One region of the Mesorhizobium sp. CC13 genome, then DNA from elsewhere that is predicted to be linked to it. Evidence: predicted binding sites of a transcription regulator. Region 1 holds the regulator's gene; each other region holds the start of a gene.

Region 1 (6,601 bases):
TCGAAGATGCAGATGGTGTTCCAGCACGTGCTGCCGCTGGCTGCGCCCGGCATTCTGACCGGCACCATCATCGGCCTGGCGCGCGCGCTGGGCGAGACGGCGCCGCTGCTGCTCATCGGCATGGTGGCCTTCGTGGCCGACTATCCGAAAACCCCCTTCGACCCGGCGACGGCGCTGCCGGTGCAGATCTACATGTGGGCGAACGAGGCCGAACGCGCCTTCGTCGAGCGCATGTCGGGCGCCATCATCATCCTGCTGGTCTTCCTCATGGCCATGAACATCGTCGCCATCGTTCTCAGGCGGCGTTTCGAGCGGCGCTGGTAGGCGTGGACAAGGAGCACCCCTCTATGAACATCATGAGCGAGAAAACCCTCGAAAACGCGGTGAACGCCGAGATGAACAGACCCAACGAACTCATCAAGATGCGCGGCGACAATGTGACCGTGCACTACGGCGAGAAGCAGGCGCTCTTCGGCGTCGACCTGGACGTCCGCGAGAACCAGGTCACCGCGCTGATCGGGCCGTCGGGCTGCGGCAAGTCGACCTTCCTGCGCTGCCTCAACCGCATGAACGACACCATCGACAGCGCCCGCGTCGGTGGCAAGATCACCCTCGACAGCGAGGACATCTACGATCCCAAGATCGACGTCGTCGAGCTGCGCGCCCGCGTCGGCATGGTGTTCCAGAAGCCGAATCCGTTCCCGAAGACGATCTACGAGAACGTCGCCTACGGCCCGCGCATCCACGGCCTCGCCAAGTCCAAGGCCGATCTCGACCAGATCGTCGAGAAAAGCCTGCAGCGGGCGGCGCTCTGGAACGAGGTCAAGGACCGCCTGCACGAAGCCGGCACCGGCCTGTCCGGCGGCCAGCAGCAGCGCCTGTGCATCGCCCGCGCGATCGCGGTGTCGCCCGAAGTGATCCTGATGGACGAGCCGTGCTCGGCGCTCGATCCGATCGCCACCGCCAAGGTGGAGGAACTGATCGACGAACTGCGCGAGAACTTCACCATCGTCATCGTGACCCATTCGATGCAGCAGGCGGCGCGCGTGTCGCAGCGGACCGCGATGTTCCATCTCGGCTACCTGGTCGAGGAAGGCCCGACCGACAAGATGTTCACCAACCCCGACGACAAGCGGACGCAGGACTACATCACCGGCCGCTTCGGCTGAGTGGACGCCGCTCCGATCACAAAGACGAGGATACGATCATGGGCGAGCACACAGTCCGGTCCTTCGACGAGGAACTCCAGCACGTCGACCAGGTCATCCGCGACATGGGCGACCTGTCGGCCACGATGGTGGCGAACGCCATCCGCGCGCTGCTTTCGTCCGACCAGCCGCTGGCGCAGAACGTCATTGCCGACGACACCATCATGGACGCCAGGCAGCGCGATCTCGACAACAGCGCGATCACGCTGATCGCCAAGCGCCAGCCGATGGCCCAGGACCTGCGCGCCGTGGTCGGCGCGATCCGCATGGCGGGCGACCTCGAGCGCATCGGCGATCTCGCCAAGAACATCGCCAAGCGGGTGGGCGCGGTCGGCCAGTCGGCGATGCCGCGCAATCTGTCGCATTCGATCGACGCCATGGCGCAGCTGGTGCTCGGCCAGGTGCGCGGCGTGGTCGATCTCTATGTCGCGCGCGACGCCGAAGGCCTCAAGAACCTGCGCACCGACGACCAGAAGGTCGACGTACAATACACGGCCGTGTTCCGCGAGCTCCTGACCTACATGATGGAGGATCCGCGCAACATCACCGCCTGCACGCATCTCCTGTTCTGCGCCAAGAACCTCGAGCGCATCGGCGACCATGTCACCAACATCGCCGAGAACGCCTATTTCGTGGTCACCGGCACGCAGCTGCCGCTCAATCGGCCGAAGGTCGACGAAACCACGTCGCCCATGTCGGCCTGACGTCTTCCGCAACCGCATGCGTTTGGCGCGGGGGCGCTGCACAGGTTAAATCAGCGCATGGTCCGAACCGGGCCGTGCGCCAGGACAAGGTATAGGCGATGATCGCTCCCAAGGTCATGGTCGTCGAGGACGAAGAGCCCCTCGGCGTGCTGCTGCGCTACAACCTCGAGGCCGAAGGCTACCAGGTGGAAGTGGTGACGCGCGGCGACGAGGCCGAACTGCGGCTGCAGGAAAACGTGCCCGACCTTTTGGTGCTCGACTGGATGGTGCCGGCGCTTTCCGGCATCGAGCTCTGCCGCCGGCTGAGGATGCGCCCCGAGACCGAACGGCTGCCGATCATCATGCTGACGGCCCGCGGCGAGGAAAGCGACCGGGTGCGCGGGCTTTCCACCGGCGCCGACGACTATCTGGTGAAGCCGTTCTCGACGCCGGAGTTCATGGCGCGGGTGAAGGCGCTGCTGCGCCGCGCCAAGCCCGAGGTGCTGTCTTCGGTGCTCAAGGTCGGAGACATCGTGCTCGACCGCGAGTCGCACCGGGTCTATCGCAAGAAGAGCGAGATCAAGCTCGGGCCGACGGAGTTCCGCCTGCTCGAATTCATGATGCGCCATCCCGGCCGCGTGTTCTCGCGCAGCCAGCTGCTCGACAATGTCTGGGGCGAGACGATCTACATCGACGAGCGCACCGTCGACGTGCATGTCGGGCGCCTGCGCAAGGCCGTCAACAACGGCCGCATGCCGGACGTGATCCGCACCATCCGCGGCGCCGGCTACGCCATCCGGGAAGAATAGCTGCCGGCAAACGGCATCGCGCCGGCTGGACGATCAACCTGGCCAGTGTCCCAATGTCACAGGGGCCGCTGCGCGCTCGTAGCGTTCGCGACAGCCGGCGGCACCTGAGCTGTCGCGCCGATGCGTGGCGCCGCCATGCCGTTCCAGCATTTTGCGGCGCTCAAATCATTGCAGCCCAACGTGTTCGGTCTGGCGCTGTACAATACAAAGATTCCAGTTATGGGATGCTTGTATCGTCGATACAGGTTCCCAATCAGTAGCAAAGACAACCAGAATTTGTCTTGAGATGACAATTTATTGATTGCGGCAATACTCAAAATTGCCACTTTTCATGCTAGCTGGGACGCCGTGCGTAACTTGCTGTCGGCCATCTTCCTGGTGTTGGTCACCATTCTCAACGGACTGTCCCTCGAACGGGCAGCGGCCGAAGGCATGAACTTTTCTGCCGAGTTGCCGAGGGTGGCCGCGCAGGCGGAAATCACTGCCGTCGCCGACGAGTGCATGCCGTCCCCGGACCGCTGCACCGTCGAATTGTCCGCCGAAAGCCTCGCCAGCCTGCACTGCCTGGGCGAATGTCCTGCCTGGCTGACCCACGTCGAGCCTGCCGCGCCGTTCCGCGCCGCGGCTGTGATGCTGCTTCCAGACCTCCTGCTGCGCGTCGGGTCGACCGCATCGCTGTTGCGGCCGCCCATCGCTGCCTGATTTTCAACCGATCGCTCCTCGGTCCACGCCGACGAAGCCGTTCGAAGTCAGCTGCGAAGGGGAAGAGGATGACCTCCCGAACCCGCCCGTCGCCCGCACGCCTGCTCGTGGCAATCGCGCCGCGAAATGCCGGATCATCCCAAGCGCGCATGCGCCGTCATCGATCGGCTGATCGGTGCCGATGGTTGCATTCGCCTGATCACGACCGGGGCCGACCTCCCTGACCCCGCGTCGACCTGAATGAAAGAAATGAGTCCAGGAGACTGCCTAATGAACACAGACACAATAGAAACCAACGCCGCGGAGCCCGTCGCGGGAGACGGCCCGGCCCTGAGCCGCCGACGCTTCCTCACCGGTGCGGCGAGCCTGGGGACGCTTGTCGTGTCCGGCTGCGTCAGCACCCAGGAATCGGCCGCGCCGGTGGCAAAGGCACCGGTCGAACCGGCGCCGGTCGCCGACGCCAATGCCCTTGCGATGTACGGCCCGCTCCCGAACGAGCGGTTCCCCATTCCCGCGGTCGACCTGAAGAAGGTGCCGAGCCGCTACTATAGGCGGCAGGTCGACTATGCCACCGAAGAGCCGGTCGGAACGCTCGTCGTCGATACGGATAATTTCTACCTCTACCTCGTCCAGCCGGGCGGCAAGGCCATGCGCTACGGCGTCGGACTTGGCCGGGCCGGCTTCACCTGGGCGGGCAGGGGCCGTATCGGCTGGAAGCAGGAATGGCCGAAGTGGACGCCGCCGGACGAGATGATCTCGCGTCAGCCGAACCTCGCCCAGTGGAGCGCCGACCGGGGCGGCATGCCGCCCGGCCTGACGAACCCGCTGGGCGCGCGGGCCCTCTACGTCTTCCAGGGCAAGGTCGATACGCTCTACCGTGTCCACGGAACGCCGGAGTACTGGACCATCGGCAAGGCGGTTTCGAGCGGCTGCGTCCGCCTGATGAACCAGGACATCATCGATCTGTACGACCGGGTGCCCAGCCAGTCTCCCATACTCGTGCTGGGCGACCCGACCCAACCCCACACCCACGAGGTCGCCGGCGGCAGCGCGCCCGCCCCGCAGGCCGGCTGATACGACGGTCACCCCTGAGGTCCTCGCCGGGCGGCTGCGCATTGCCGCCCGGCAGACATGGAGCAGATCCGACATGAATACCCGCATCAGTGCCTTGGGGCGCGGAATCGCCATCGGTTCGCATGGACGCGCCATCCTGAAGGGCGCGGCCGCGGCCGCGTTGACCTTCGCCGCGCTCGGAACCGTTTCGGCGCTCTGGGACAATCCGTTCTTCGTCCGGATGACCGCCGTCGCGGGCTGGGAACTGCCCGCCCTGGTGGTCATGTCGGCGTTCTCGGGGCTCTACATCGCCGTTCGGCGCCCCGTCTGCTCGGTGCGCCGCGCGGGGATAGGCGGCGTGACGGGCTTCATCGGCATCGCCTGCCCGACCTGCAACAAGGTCCTCATGCTTCTGTTCGGGAGCGAATTCCTGCTGATGTGGTTCGACCCGATCCGCCCATTGATTTCCGCGCTCGGCATAGCGCTCCTCGCCATCGCTTCATGGCACGAGCTGCGCGCTCGTCGCGCGGATGCCGCTGACCCAACGCAACTGGAGTATCCCAAGTGACCGATATCCCCGCCGCTCCCGTCCGCGCCGGCCTCGTCCCTCTTGCCTGGCGCCGGATGCTGCTTCGCCATCTCGTCGTCATCGGCGTTTCGGCGGCGCTGATCTATGGATTTGCCGTCGTTCACGGGCAGTGGAGCCCGATGCACCGGTGGAACCGCGCCTTCGCGGACGCTTCGCTGGCGCTCCTGGTGATCACCATGTCGATCGGGCCAGGGGCGCGCCTGTGGCCGGCGTTGCTGCGGGCGGTTGCCTATCGGCGCGAAACCGGAATCTACGCGACGCTTCTGGCGGCCGTGCATACGGTCATCATCCTCGGCGGCTGGGTCGAGTGGGATTTCGCGCGGCTTTTCGGCTACGAAATCATCCCGCAGACGGGCGAGTACGTGATGTTCCAGCAGGGCTTCGGGCTTGCCAACCTGATCGGCATTGCCGCGCTGGCCTACGCGCTCATGCTCATGTTCACCTCGAACGACCGGTCGATCCGCCTGCTCGGGACTTCGGTCTGGAAGTTCCTGCAGAACGGCGCAACGGTGCTGTGGGGGCTCGCCCTGGTGCACACGGCCTACTTCCTGTTCATGCACTTCCTGAGCTTCCATCGCCCGACGCCCGAGCCGAACCCGCTGCAGTGGCCCTTCGTGGCGGCGATACTGTCGGTGCTCTTGCTGCGTGCCGCGGCCTTTGTTTCGACCTGGGGCAAGAAAAGGAACAGTTCGAGGTGATGGCCGTCCAGCGCCTGACCGGGCAGGGACGGTCAGGCGACGCCCGCCTGGGCACGGCGAAGGGCCGTGCCGGGTGCGAAGATCTCGTCGTCGACATAGAGCAGGGCGCGCATCATGCAGCCTTCGCGGATGAGCGGCACCTCGTTGGGCATGGTGTCGAAGGAGATCGCCCTGGAGTGGGTGCCGCCCGCCGTCTTGGCGATCGCGGACCGCACATATGGCTCCATGACATCGAAGGCGGTGGCGCCGACGCCGACGAAGGCAAGCGGGGCGGGGTCGAAGAGCGCGAACATGGAGCCGAGGCCGAAGCCGATCGCCTCGCCCGCCTTGCGGAAGGCTTCCCGCTCCGGGCCGTCATGGTCGCGGGCGGCATCGGCCAGGGCGATGATGTCCTCGTCCGAGAGGTCGGCGAGCGGTTCGGCGTTCTCGTCGCCGAGCCTGGCGTTGCGCCAGATCGCGTAGTTGCCGGCATAGGCCTCGATGCAGCCGCGCCGGCCGCAGCGGCAGAGCGCGCCGTCGGGGCGGTGGATCATGTGGCCGAACTCCGCGCCCGAGGACTGGGTGCCGGTGAAGAGCTCGCCCTTGACGACCAGCCCCATGCCGATGCCGTGCGAGAGCAGGATGGCGATGAAGTCGTCGCGATAGCGCGAGGGGTCGCGCCAGCGCAGCGCCTCAGCGATCATGTTGCAGTCGTTCTCGACCGTCACCGGCACGCCGAATTCCTGCTCCAGCCGGTCGGCGAAGGGAATGTCGTCGTGCGGCGTGATGGGCGACCACAGGAGCTTGCGGGAGCCCGAATCGGTGACGCCCTGGACGGCCACGGCGATGCGCAGCACCGTGCCCGCGGCCTCGCCGCAAC
Region 2 (6,601 bases), on a different contig from region 1:
CAGCTCGCGGTCGTAGAGGGAGCCTTCCGACATGACGCGGTCGACGCCGAGCGCCAGCTGCTCGACGATCTGGTCGAGGCGCAGAGCCGGCACCGAACGGTCGCCGCGGCGGCGGTCGGCGAGCAGGCGGTGCGCGTTGGCAATGGCTGCCTCGCCGCCTTTGACTGCAACATACATGTCAGGCCTCCATCATCTTTATGCGTGTGGTGCGGGGCAGGCAGGCGACCGCGTCGGGTGCGGCCAGGATGAGGTCCGTGCCGCGCGGGAAGCGTGCGCCGTTCTGCTTCCACTGCTCGACGAAATGGCGCGGCAGCGGCGTCGGCGCGATCATTGCGGTCGTCTCGATTCCGGGGCCTTTGAGTTCCAGCGGTTCGCCCGCCGTCAGGCTTTCCACCTGCAGGATCAGCGTGGTCGAGCGATCTGGATATTCCTGGGTCCCTTGCGCAAAATTCTCGAGCGCGATCAGCGTCGCCGGATTGGCGACGAGGGCGAAATGCGCGTCCGCCGGCGTTGGGGCCAGCGGCGCGCCGCTGTGGAAGGCGAGCCAGGACCTTGCCGCCGCCGAGACCTGGAGCGGGGTGTCGAGCCACAGCGGCGTGTCGTGGTCGCACAGGGTGAGGGCCACCGCACCTGCGGTTGCCGACAGCGGCGCAGGCGGCTGGGCGAGGGCAACGACCGGCTGGACCGTGCCGGGGCGCGCCATGGCGTCCATGACGGCGCGAAACACCGCCTGGGCGTCGAATACGGGGGCGGCGAAACCGCCGTCGATGACGTCGAGCTGTTCCATCAGTCTTCTCCGCGAACCATGGTGAAGAAGTCGACCTTGGTGGCTGCCGTCTCGGCGCGCCTGGTGGCATCGGCCTCGACCTGGGCGGCGCGCAGGGTGGCGAGAATCTTGACCTCGATCTCGGCGCGGCGCGCCGGGTTCTGCCAGAGCGCGTCGGCGATGGCCGACAGCCTGGCCTTTTCCTTGTCGCGGCCGAGCGCATAGGAATGGCCGATCTCGCCCGAGGGCAGACGCACCGTGGCGCGGGTCACCGTCGCCTCGCCGAAGTTGAAGGGCGCGCCGCCGCCGCCGATGCGGCCGCGCACCGACACGAGGCCGGTCTCGGGCCCGCGCAGCATTTCGGCCTCACTGGAAATGCCTGCCTCCGCGCACAGCCGCTTCAACTCATGCACGGGCGCCAAAGCGAGCGCCGCCATGGCCGCTTTCCGCTGCGCTTCCAGTTCTCGTTCTTGCCGTCGGTCCATCTCGATTGCCGCTCCACTTCGTATTTGTCTATTGTTCTATACAACCGAACAACATACAATGGGCTTGTAGAGAGGCTCCGTGACGGGCGCATGACAGGGACGGTGAATTTGAGCGGGCAGGAACAGGAACAGGCGGTGACGCGCAAGAGCGGCGTGGCGCTGTGGCGCCAGATCGCCGACCAGGTCAGGCAGGCGATATCAGCTGGCACGCTGGGCGCCGACGGCAAGCTGCCGCCGGAAATGGTCCTGTCCGAGCGTTTCGGAGTCAACCGACACACGCTGCGCAGCGCCATCGCGGCGCTGGTGCAGGAGGGCGTGTTGAGGGCAGAGCAGGGCCGGGGCACATTCGTCGAAAGCCGGCAGAAACTGTCCTACCCGATCTCGGCGCGGACGCGCTTCTCCACCGGCGTGCGCAGCCAGACGCGCGACAGGCGTAGCCTGTTGCTCTCCCATGCGGTGGAGCCGGCGACCAAGCGCGTCGCCGAAGGGCTCGGCCTGACAGAAGGCGCGCCGGTGGTCCGGCTGGAGACGCTGAGCGAAGCCGACGACCGCCCGGTGTCGCGCGCCACCAGCTGGTTCGATGCCGAACGTTTTCCCGGATATGCCGAGGCCTATGCAGAGACGGGCTCGATCACGCTCGCCTTCCAGCGCTATGGCATCGAGGACTATTTCCGCAAGTCCACCCTGGTGTCGGCGCGCCATGCCGACGCGGCCGACCTCGCCGATCTCAAGCTGTCGGCCGGCGCCATCGTGCTGGTCGCAGTCGCCGTCAATGTCGATGCCGACGGCGTGCCGATCCAGTATGCCGAAACGCGCTTCGTCGCCGACCGGGTCGAACTCAGCGTCTCGACCGAAGCCTAGAGCCTGTCCGCTTTTCTTCGAATCGCGGAAAGGCTCTATCGCTTTGTTCTTACGCAATTCCGGACGGAAAACCGCTACGCACTTTTCCTCGAATTGCTCTGGGCTCTGGGTTGTCACCAAACCGTCGTGCAGCCGTCATCGTGCTGAAATCTCGCTCGCCCAAACGGAATCCGCAGAATCCGTTCAGGCAAAGAGGTTTTCCATGTCAGGCGACATTTCGGGCATGATGCCCCGCAAGCTCCTGCTTCTGACCGCCACTCTCGCGGCGTCGGCGGCGATCCCGGCCCACGCGGCTGAAACGTTCAACCGCATCGCCACCTTCCCGGTCGCGCGGAACCTGCCGGCCGACATCGACCCGGCGACGCCGACCTCGTCCGAGATCGTCACGGCCAGCCAGGACGGCATGACGCTGGTCTATTCCGACAGCCCGCTGGGCGCGGTCGGTTTCGTCGACATCACCGACGCCAAGGCGCCGAAGGCCGCCGGCATCGTCAAGATCGAGGGCGAGCCGACCTCGGTCGTCATCGCCGGCGCCAAGGTTCTCGCCGGGGTCAACACCTCGAAGAGCAAGCAGCAGCCGTCGGGCAACCTCACCGTCATCGACCTCGCCTCCAAGAAGATCGACGCCAGCTGCGATCTCGGCGGCCAGCCCGATTCGGTGGCGCTCAGCAAGGACGGCAAGTACCTGGCCATCGCCATCGAGAACGAGCGCGACGAGGAACTCAACGACGGCGAGCTGCCGCAGCTGCCGGCCGGCAACCTGAAGATCGTGGCGCTCACGGACGGCACGCCCGACTGCGCCACGATCAATACCGTCGACCTCACCGGCATCGCCATGGTGGCGCCGGAGGATCCGGAGCCGGAATTCGTTTCCTTCAACGACAAGGGCGAGATCGCCGTCACGCTGCAGGAGAACAACCACGTCGCCATCGTCGACGCCGCGACCGCCAAGATCGTATCGCATTTCTCGGCCGGCGAAGTGACGCTCGAGAAGGTCGACACCAAGAAGGACGGGGCGATCGGCTTCACCGGCAAGGTCGAGAATTCTCCACGCGAGCCCGATGCCGTGAAGTGGCTGGACGACGACCGCCTCGTCGTCGCCAACGAGGGCGACTACAAGGGCGGCGCCCGCGGCTTCACCATCTTCTCCAAGGCGGGCGAGGTGCTCTACGAATCCGGTCCGGCCTTCGAGTACCAGGCGGCGGCGGCCGGCCACTATCCGGACCACCGCAACAAGAAGGGCATCGAGCCCGAAGGCATCGAGGTCGCGAGCTTCGGCGACCAGAAGCTGATCTTCGTCGCGGCCGAGCGCGCCTCGCTGGTCGGCGTCTACAAGGACACCGGCAAGGAGCCGGAGTTCCTGCAGCTCTTGCCCTCGGGCATCGGCCCGGAAGGGCTGGTGGCGATCCCGCAGCGCAACCTGCTCGTCACCGCCAACGAGACCGACCTGGTCGAGGACGGCCTCGCCCGCTCGCACGTGATGGTCTATGAGCGCGGCGAAGGCGATGCCGCCTATCCGCAGATCGTGTCGAGCTTCGGCGAGGACGGCACGCCGCTCGGCTGGGGCGCGCTTTCGGGCCTCGCCGCCGACCCGAAGGAGAGCGGCAGGCTCTATGCCGTGTCCGATTCGGTCTACCGCTCGCAGCCGTCGATCTACACCATCGACACGACCAGGACCCCTGCCGTGATCTCGGCCAGGACCGTGGTCACCCGCGACGGCGCCCCGGCGCAGAAGCTCGACCTCGAAGGCATCGTCTCCGACGGCAAGGACGGCTTCTGGCTGGCCTCGGAAGGCCGCAGCGACAAGCTCGTGCCGCACGCCGTCTACAAGGTCGACGCCAAGGGCGCGATCAAGGAGGAGATCGCCTTCCCGGCGGAACTGCTCGCCGGCGAGACCCGCTACGGCCTCGAAGGCATCACCACCATCGGCGAAGGCGACGAACTCATGCTCGTCACGGCCGTGCAGCGCGAATGGGGCGACGACCCCAAGGGCCAGGTCAAGCTCGTCGCCTACAAGCCCAAGGACAAGGAGTGGTCGGCGGTGCGCTATCCGCTCGACGCCAGCGAGAAAGGCTGGGTCGGCCTGTCGGAGATCACCGCCCATGACGGCAAGCTCTATGTCGTCGAGCGCGACAACCTGATCGGCCAGGAAGCCGGGATCAAGCGCGTCTATGCAGTGGCGCTCGACGGCTTCAAGCCGGCCAAGCTCGGCGGCGAGCTGCCGGTGGTCGCAAAGACGCTGGTGCGCGACCTCATGCCCGACCTCAAGGCGGCGACCAATGGTTACGTCGTCGACAAGGTCGAGGGTTTTGCAATCGACAAGGACGGCCAGGCCTTCGTGGTGACCGACAATGACGGCGTCGACGACTCCTCGGGCGAGACGCTGTTCATCCGCCTGGGCAACATCGCCGCCGTCAACTGACCGGATGAAAGTGGAAAGCCGCGGCACGAGGTGCCGCGGCTTTTTCATGCGAGGGGTTCAGCGCACCGGCGGGGCGTACATCAGCCCGCCGGCATTCCATTGGGCGTTGATGCCGCGGTCGATCTTGAGCTGGCTCGACTGGCCGAGATTGCGCTCGAAGATTTCGCCGTAGTTGCCGACCTTGGAGACGACATTGTAGGCCCAGCGCGGATCGAGGCCGAGCTGCTGGCCGCTGTCGCCATCGGCGCCGAGGAAGCGCTTGATGGCCGGGTTGGCCGAGGTGAGGCCGGCTTCGGCGTTGTCCTTGGTGATGCCGAGCTCTTCGGCCTCGATCAGCGCGAACAGCGTCCAGCGGACGATGCTGAACCACTTGTCGTCGCCCTGGCGCACGGCCGGTCCAAGCGGCTCCTTGGAGATGATCTCGGGCAGCACGGTGTAGTTGGCCGGATTGGCGAGCTTGAGGCGCTGCGCATAAAGCGCGGAAGCGTCGGTGGTGTAGACGTCGCAGCGGCCGGTGTCGAAGGCCTTGATGATGCCGTCGGCGGAATCGATGACGACCGGCTCGTATTTCAGCTTGTTGGCGCTGAAATAGTCGGCGACGTTCTGCTCGGTCGTGGTGCCCTGCTCGGTGCAGACGGTGGCGCCCGACAGCTTCAGGGCGCTGTCGACGCCGAGGTCCTTGCGCACCATGAAGCCCTGGCCGTCATAATAGGCGGTGCCGACGAAACGCAGGCCGAGGCTGGAATCGCGCGACAGCGTCCAGGTGGTCTGGCGCGACAGAAGGTCGACGGATCCCGACTGCACGGCGGTGAAACGCTCCTTGGTCGACAGCGGCACGTAGCTGACCTTCTCGGCATCGCCGAGCACGGCAGCCGCCACGGCGCGGCAGATGTCGATGTCGAAGCCCGACCACTTGCCGGCGTCGTCAGGCGCCGAGAAGCCCGCGACGCCCTGGCTGACGCCGCAGGTGACGGTGCCGCGCTGCTTGACGATGTCGAGCGTGTCGGCCTTGGCCGGCACGGTAATCGCCGTCGTGCCGAGCAGAAGTGCTGAGATCAGATGTTTCATTGTGTTTCCTCCTCCCTGGGTTCGAGGCAAAGCCTCTTCGTGCCGCCGGCGCCGGGCGCCGGAAGTTGCTGTTGGTCGCTTGTGTCGAATGCAGCCGCGCTTACCGCGCGGTATTTACTGGCCGCTGGCCTCCACGGCGGCAAAGGTCTCCTCGAGAACGCCGACGAGATGATCGGCATTGGCACGACTGAAGATCATCGGCGGGCGCATCTTGAGCACGTTGTCGTGCGGGCCCTCGGTGCCGATGAGCACGCCGCGGGCGCGGGCTCCGTCATTGACCCTGCGGGCGAAGGCCGTGGCCGGCTCCCTGGTATTGCGGTCGGCGACCAGCTCGATGCCGAGGAACAGGCCCATGCCCCTGACGTCGCCGATGACCTCGTAGCGTTTCTGCATGTCGCGGAAACGCTCGACGAGATAGGCGCCGACAGCGGCCGCGTTGTCGCGCAGGCGATCGCGCTCGATGACATCGAGCACGGCGAGGCCGGCGGCACAGGACACCGGGTTGCCGCCGAAGGTGTTGAAATACTCCATGCCGTTGTTGAAGCGGTCGGCGATGTCGCGCGTGGTGACCAGCGCCGACATCGGGTGGCCGTTGCCGATGGGCTTGCCCATGGTGACGATGTCGGGGACCACGCTCTGCGTCTCGAAGGCCCACCAGTGGCTGCCGACGCGGCCGAAGCCGACTTGCACCTCGTCGGCGATGCACAGGCCGCCGGCGGCACGCACCATGGCGTAGACTTCCCGGAGGTAGCCCTCGGGGAGGAAAACCTGGCCGGCGACGCTGGGGATGGATTCGGCGATGAAGAAGGCCAGCGCGCGGCCCTCTCTGCGCATGGTCTCTATCTGCTCGGCGATGCTTTCGGCGAAGCGCCTTGCATGTTGTTCGACCGGCCAGTCGCTTGGTGCGCGGTAGCTGTCGGGGATGGCCGCCTCGAAGACATGGGCCGGCCGGCCCTTGCCGCCCTTGCGCTTGTATTTGTAGGGGCTGAGGTCGATCAG
Region 3 (6,601 bases), on a different contig from region 1:
TCCGCCCTCGCCCGAGCTTTGGGGCTGAACGAGACCCGAGCAAGACCAGGCCGATGGCGAAGGCGGCGACGCCTGCCATGAAGAAGAAGCCGTTGGCGCCGAAGCGATCGTAGAGCGGTCCGGAAATCAAGGTCACCACCGCCATCGACATGCCGTTGGTGAAATAGGCGACGCCCTGCGCGGCACCCGTCTTTTCCTCGGGCACGGACTCGGCGATCAGCTTCTGCACGCCGATCAGCACCAGGGCGGTGGACAGCGCATGCAGGCTTTGCACGGCGAAGAAGCCTGCAACGCCGAGCCCCAGCGGCCAGATCAGCGGATAGGCGAGCCAGCGCAATATCGCGCCCACGCCGGCCAGCACGAGCACGAACGCGGTCGAGCGTCCGCCGAACAGCCGGGCGAAGAGCATGAACATGACGATCTCGGCAGCGACGCCCCAGCTCCACAGCAGCCCGACCACGGTCTCGTTGATGCCGAGCGACTTCCAGTAGATCGATACGAATCCGTACAGAAAACCGTGGCTGGCGATGATGACGCCGGTGCCGCCAGCCATGAGCAGGAAATAGCGGTTGAACAACTTGGGCGCCTGCTGCTGCAAGTCGGTGGCCGACAGCGGCGAGGCGCGTCTCGGCCTGCCGAGGCGCGGCGTGACGAACGACATCAGGAAACAGCCGAGCAGCCCGACGGTGATGATGGCGGGAACGGCGTCGGCTCCGGTCAAAGACAGGATGAACCCCGCTCCGAGGCTGCCGCCGAGAAAAGCGATGGAGCCCCAGATGCGCATCGCCGCATAGTCCGAGCCGTAGCGGCGCACGCCCGACAGGGCCAGCGAATCGGCGATAGGCGCGTGCGGCGTCCAGACGACGGACAAGGCCAGCGAGACCGCGAGCACGACGAAATAGGTCGGCTCGAGGAAATAGCCGAGCGACAGCAACAGCGACGAGACGGCCAGGACCAGGAACACATTGGCGCGGTCCTTCGCCCGATCGGCCATCGCGGCGATCAGCGGCGTGGTGATGACGCGGAGGAACATCGGCGCCGACAAAATGACGGCGATCTGCTCCGGATCGAACCCCTTGGCCTCGAGCCAAAGCGGAAAATAGGGCAGATGCACGCCCATGGGGACGAAGAGCGCCGCGAAGAGCAGCGATATGCGCAGCTCGAAGCGGCGCGGCTTGATCTGCTGTTCGGGCGTGAGCGGCGGAAGGGTCATGGCGGGCATTCGGTCCGGGTGCAGACCCGAACCATGCAAGCCTCACCGATTTGCCCGATCCATTATCACGGGTGCCCGTCGCGCGGAAGCTGTCGACTTGGGCGCAAGGATTGGGCCACGCGCCCTGCGCCGCGGGCTCGTCATCTCGCCGGACGGTCGTTCGCAGGCACCTAGGCGAGTCGAGTGCCGTCGCACCAGCAGGCCGACCGGTGCCGCCTCGATTGCGGCATGGCCAGGCCCCTCGCGCCAGCGACGCGACCTATGGGTTGGATCGCACATGGAAGGGTCCGATCAGGCCGCCTTGCCGACCGCCTGATCGATCGCCACCGGCACGAAGGGCTCGTTCACCAGCCTGCCCGCCATCACATGCGGCCAGCGCAGGATGACGAAGCTGCCGTCGAAATTCTCGGCCACGGCGGTGCAGTTTTCCACCCAATCGCCGGTGTTGATGTACTGGATGCCATCGAAATCCTCGATCGCGGGGTGGTGGATATGGCCGCAGATGACGCCCTCCACTTCCGAGCGCCGGGCTTCCTCGGTCAGGACCTGCTGGAAGGCACCGATGAAGTTCACCGCCTTCTTCACCTTCACCTTGGCCCAGGAAGAGAACGACCAATAGGGCATGCCGAAGGTACGGCGGAAGCGCGCCACCACGCGGTTCGTCGCCATCGCCGCGTCGTAGGCGAAGTCGCCGAGATAGGCGAGCCAGCGCGCATTCTGGACGACGGCATCGAACTGGTCGCCATGGATGACGAGGAAGCGCTTGCCGTCGGCGGCCTCGTGGATGGCGCGGTCGGCGACGACGATGCCGCCGAAATGCACGCCCTGGAAATTGCGGGCGAATTCGTCGTGGTTGCCGGCGATGTAGGTGATCTCGGTTCCCTTGCGCGCCTGGCGCAGCAGCTTCTGGACAACGTCGTTGTGAAGCTGCGGCCAGTGCCACTGCCGGCGCAGGCGCCAGCCGTCGACGATGTCGCCGACCAGGAAGATCTTCTCGGCCTCGTGATGGCGCAGGAAGTCGATGAGGAATTCGGCCTTCGCGGCCTTCGACCCCAGGTGCACGTCGGAGATGAACAGCGTGCGGAAATTGCGTGTGCTCGTGCCGGACATGGCATTCGACCCGTTGCTTTTGCCGTGGCTATGCCCAGATTCATGCAACAGGCGTATGACGGTTGCGGCTCGGGCGCGGCGGTTCTAGGCTGCGCCACCACCGACAGGAGAACGCATCATGGATCTCGGCATCCGCGGGAAGAAGGCTATCGTCTGCGCTTCGAGCAAGGGTCTCGGCAAGGGTTGCGCCATGGCGCTGGCGGAGGCCGGCTGCGAGCTTTTCCTCAACGGTCGCGACGCCCGCGCCCTCAGCCGCACCGCCACCGAAATCCGCCAGCGCTACGGGGTACAGGTAACCGAGATCGTCGGCGACATCTCGGAGCCGGCGGTGCAGAAAGCGCTGCTCGCCGCCTGCCCTGAACCCGATATCCTGGTCAACAACAACGGCGGTCCGCCCTATCGCGATTTCCGCGAACTCGACCGCGAGAAGATCCTCGCCGGCGTCACCAACAACATGGTCACGCCGATCGAACTCATCAAAGCGGTGATCGACGGCATGGCCACGCGCGGCTTCGGCCGCATCGTCAACATCACCTCGCTGTCGGTCTATACGCCAATTCCCGGCCTCGACCTGTCGTCCGGCGCGCGTGCAGGCCTGACGGCTTTCCTAGCCGGCGTGGCGCGTACGGTCGCCGACCGGAACGTCACCATCAACAACATGCTGCCTGGCAAGCTCGACACCGACCGCCTGCGCGGCCCGCACGAACCGGGAAGCATCGAGGACCCAGCGGAAGGTGCCGCGAGGCGCGCCCGCCTCGGCGCCGGCGTCCCCGCCGGCCGGCTCGGCACGCCGGAGGAGTTCGGCCAGATCTGCGCCTTCCTGTGTTCTGTCCACGCGGGTTACATGACCGGGCAGAACATACCGGTCGACGGCGGGCTCTATGTGAGTTCCTTCTAGCCTTCGCGGCGCCTGGACCACCCTATGAACAGGTCAGCCTGCGCGTCCCATGGACGCGCTGCGCCCGCTCAGCCTCACAAAAGACCGAATCTGCATTTCAACCGCCGCCCACAAGTAGCTGGAATGATTGCACTTCCGGCTTTTGAAAGTGATTCAACGTCCATTTGGCCGTTGATGCCTCGAAAATTGCGCAGGCCGTGCTAATAACGGCCTTTGAAACTAATTTTGAAGGAGCTGGACATGGCCGGGGACGACAAGAAGAAGGAGCCGCTGTCGGACCTCGACCAGGCCGCGCTCTTCTTCCACAAGAGCCCCGTCCCGGGAAAGCTGGAGATCCAGGCCACGAAGCCGCTCGGCAACCAGCGCGACCTGGCCCTCGCCTATTCGCCCGGCGTCGCCGCTCCCTGCCTCGCCATCAAGGACGATCCCGAGACTGCCGCCGACTATACCGGCCGTGCCAACCTGGTCGCCGTGATCTCCAACGGCACCGCCGTGCTCGGCCTCGGCAACATTGGCCCACTGGCCTCCAAGCCGGTCATGGAAGGCAAGGCCGTTCTGTTCAAGAAGTTCGCCGGCATCGACGTCTTCGACATCGAGATCGATGCACCCGAGATCGACCAGATGGTCAGCACCATCGCCGCGCTCGAGCCGACCTTCGGCGGCATCAATCTCGAGGACATCAAGGCGCCCGAGTGCTTCGAGGTCGAGGCCCAGCTCAAGGCCAGGATGGACATCCCCGTCTTCCACGACGACCAGCACGGAACCGCCATCATCGTCGCGGCCGCGGTTCTCAACGGCCTCGAACTCGCCGGCAAGAAGATCGAGGACGTCAAGATCGTGACGTCGGGCGCGGGCGCGGCGGCGCTCGCCTGCCTCAATCTCCTGGTCTCGCTCGGCGCCAAGGTCGAGAACATCTGGGTCACCGACCGCTTCGGCGTCGCCTACAAGGGGCGGACAGACGAGATGGACCGCTGGAAGGATCCCTACGTCAAGGACACCAACGCGCGCACCCTCGCCGACGTCATCGGCGGCGCCGACGTGTTCCTCGGCCTGTCCGCGGCGGGCGTGCTTAAGCCCGAACTTCTCACGGAGATGGCGGAAAGGCCGCTGATCCTGGCGCTCGCCAACCCGAAGCCGGAGATCATGCCGGAAGAGGCGCGCGCGGCGCGTCCCGACGCGATGATCTGCACCGGCCGTTCGGATTTCCCGAACCAGGTCAACAACGTGCTCTGCTTCCCCTACATCTTCCGCGGCGCGCTCGACTGCGGCGCACGCGCGATCAACGAGGAAATGAAGATGGCGGCGGTGCGGGCGATCGCAGCCCTTGCCCGCGAAGAGCCGTCCGACGTCGCCGCCCGCGCCTATTCCGGCGAGACGCCGACCTTCGGGCCCGATTTCCTTATCCCCTCGCCCTTTGACCCGCGGCTCATCCTGCGTATCGCGCCCGCCGTCGCCAAGGCGGCCTGCGACAGCGGCGTGGCCAGCCGGCCGATCACCGATTTCACCGCCTATGTCGACAAGCTCAACCGCTTCGTCTTCCGCTCCGGCCTGGTGATGAAGCCGATCTTCTCCAACGCCAAGCAGGCGGCGGCCAAGCGGGTCATCTATGCCGATGGCGAGGACGAGCGCGTGCTGCGTGCGGCCCAGGTCGTGATCGAGGAGAACCTGGCCAAGCCCATCCTCATCGGGCGCCCGCATGTCATCGAGGTGCGCTCGAAGCGCTATGGCCTGCGCATCCGCCCGGGCATCGACTTCGAGGTCATCAATCCCGAGGACGATCCTCGCTACCGCCACTATGTCGACCACCTGATCGAACTCGGCGGCCGGCGGGGCATCACGCCGGAGGCGGCCCGCACCATGGTGCGCACCAACAATACGGTGATCGCCGCGATTGCGCTCAAGCGCGGCGACGCCGACGCCATGATCTGCGGCCTGGAGGGCCGCTTCGAGCGCCACCTGCGCAACGTCCAGCTGATCGTCGGCGTGCGCGAGGGCGTCAAGGACCGCGACCTCTCGGCCCTGTCGATGCTGATCACCCAGCGCGGCGTGCTGTTCTTCACCGACACCTATGTGACGATCGATCCCACCGCGGAGGAGATCGCCGAAATGACCATGCTGGCGGCCGACGAGATCCGCCGCTTCGGCATCGAACCGAAGGCGGCATTGCTGTCGCATTCGAACTTCGGCTCGCGCGAATCGGCCGGCGCACTGAAGATGCGGGAGGCTGCGGCGATCCTGAAGCGCCTCGCCCCGGAGCTTGCCAGTGACGGCGAAATGCACGGCGATTCGGCACTTTCCGAAGCGCTGCGCCACCGCGTCTACCCGCATTCGAGCCTGAAGGGCGAAGCCAACCTCCTGGTGTTCCCGAACCTCGACGCCGCCAACATCGCGCTCACCACGGTCAAGACGATGATGGACGCGCTCCATGTCGGGCCGATCCTGCTCGGAACGGCCCAGCCGGCGCACATCCTGACGCCTTCGGTCACCTCGCGCGGCATCGTCAACATGACGGCGCTGGCCGTGGTCGAGGCCTCGCAGCGGGCTCAGGCGTAGAGCATCTGGAACTCGAGCGCGGCCCCAAGGAACGGTTAACGGGTCGAGGCTAGCCTTTGGCTGCAACAGCGGCTGGTGGCATGTATTGGCGATGCGATAACAAGGAACGCCCTGGCGGCCGCCTGTTGGCGGCCTTCGCCGGTATGGCGTTGGCCCTGCTCGCGGCCGACGGCGCGGTTGCGGCGTCGCGTCTTTGCCGACAGTTGCAGGCGGAGTTGGCGCGGTTGTCGGAAGAAGGTTCGCCGGAGGCGGCACGATACCGGGAAGCGGCGGAAATCCAGCGCAGCGAGATCGACCTGGCCCGCGGCGAGGCCGCCGATTTCGGCTGCGACCGGGCGATCGCCGGCGAGATGATCGCCGAATGCGCGGGCCTGAACGCCAAGATCGACGAGATGGCCCGCAATCTCGAAGACCTGGAGAGCCGGCTGGCCGAGCTTTCCGAGACGCGCGAGCGGGCAAGGCTGCTGGACGCGCTCGCCGCCAATGACTGCCCCCGGCAGGAACCGGATGCCGAGGCAGGTGCGAGCGACCAGGACCTGTTCGAGGAGGTTTTGGGCGGCACGATCATCCGCGGCGGGGCAAGCCGGGACGCGGCGGACGACGGTCGCTATCCCAAGCGGATCGTCATCGGCAAAGGCGAAGGATCGGGCGGCGGCGAATTTCGCACACTCTGCGTCCGAACCTGCGACGGCTATTTTTTCCCGATGTCGAACGGCGCAGCGCTTTCCGACTTCGAGCGCGACCAGAAGAGGTGCGAGGCGGCGTGCCCGGGCACCGAGCTGTTCTATCATCTCGCCGACGGCGAAGCGCAGGAAGACATGGTGTCC

The links. Region 1 encodes PhoB, which activates phosphate uptake and scavenging genes when phosphate is short. Its sites were predicted from a motif close to TGTCATNNANCTGTCAT; they were not measured.
Region 2: the regulator PhoB is predicted to act here: its motif matches at 2,224-2,240, upstream of PV773_RS09100 (esterase-like activity of phytase family protein).
Region 3: the regulator PhoB is predicted to act here: its motif matches at 2,368-2,384, upstream of PV773_RS05135 (UDP-2,3-diacylglucosamine diphosphatase).

The regions. Positions count from the first base shown of each region.
Region 1 covers NZ_JARDJI010000016.1:65,783-72,383, reverse strand. The annotation lists gene pstA (phosphate ABC transporter permease PstA) at 1-324, shown strand, start outside; gene pstB (phosphate ABC transporter ATP-binding protein PstB) at 348-1,169, shown strand; gene phoU (phosphate signaling complex protein PhoU) at 1,208-1,912, shown strand; gene phoB (phosphate regulon transcriptional regulator PhoB) at 2,011-2,700, shown strand; gene PV773_RS19170 (hypothetical protein) at 3,058-3,402, shown strand; gene PV773_RS19165 (L,D-transpeptidase) at 3,673-4,476, shown strand; gene PV773_RS19160 (hypothetical protein) at 4,550-5,023, shown strand; gene PV773_RS19155 (hypothetical protein) at 5,020-5,742, shown strand; gene PV773_RS19150 (ROK family protein) at 5,775-6,601, opposite strand, start outside.
Region 2 covers NZ_JARDJI010000004.1:249,226-255,826, reverse strand. The annotation lists gene PV773_RS09120 (carbon-phosphorus lyase complex subunit PhnI) at 1-177, opposite strand, end outside; gene phnH (phosphonate C-P lyase system protein PhnH) at 179-787, opposite strand; gene phnG (phosphonate C-P lyase system protein PhnG) at 787-1,251, opposite strand; gene phnF (phosphonate metabolism transcriptional regulator PhnF) at 1,342-2,112, shown strand; gene PV773_RS09100 (esterase-like activity of phytase family protein) at 2,339-4,534, shown strand; gene PV773_RS09095 (amino acid ABC transporter substrate-binding protein) at 4,592-5,602, opposite strand; gene PV773_RS09090 (aminotransferase class III-fold pyridoxal phosphate-dependent enzyme) at 5,717-6,601, opposite strand, start outside.
Region 3 covers NZ_JARDJI010000002.1:418,480-425,080, reverse strand. The annotation lists gene PV773_RS05140 (MFS transporter) at 1-1,213, opposite strand, end outside; gene dgcA (N-acetyl-D-Glu racemase DgcA) at 1-28, shown strand, start outside; gene PV773_RS05135 (UDP-2,3-diacylglucosamine diphosphatase) at 1,505-2,323, opposite strand; gene PV773_RS05130 (SDR family oxidoreductase) at 2,442-3,221, shown strand; gene PV773_RS05125 (NADP-dependent malic enzyme) at 3,462-5,774, shown strand; gene PV773_RS05120 (DUF2865 domain-containing protein) at 5,999-6,601, shown strand, end outside.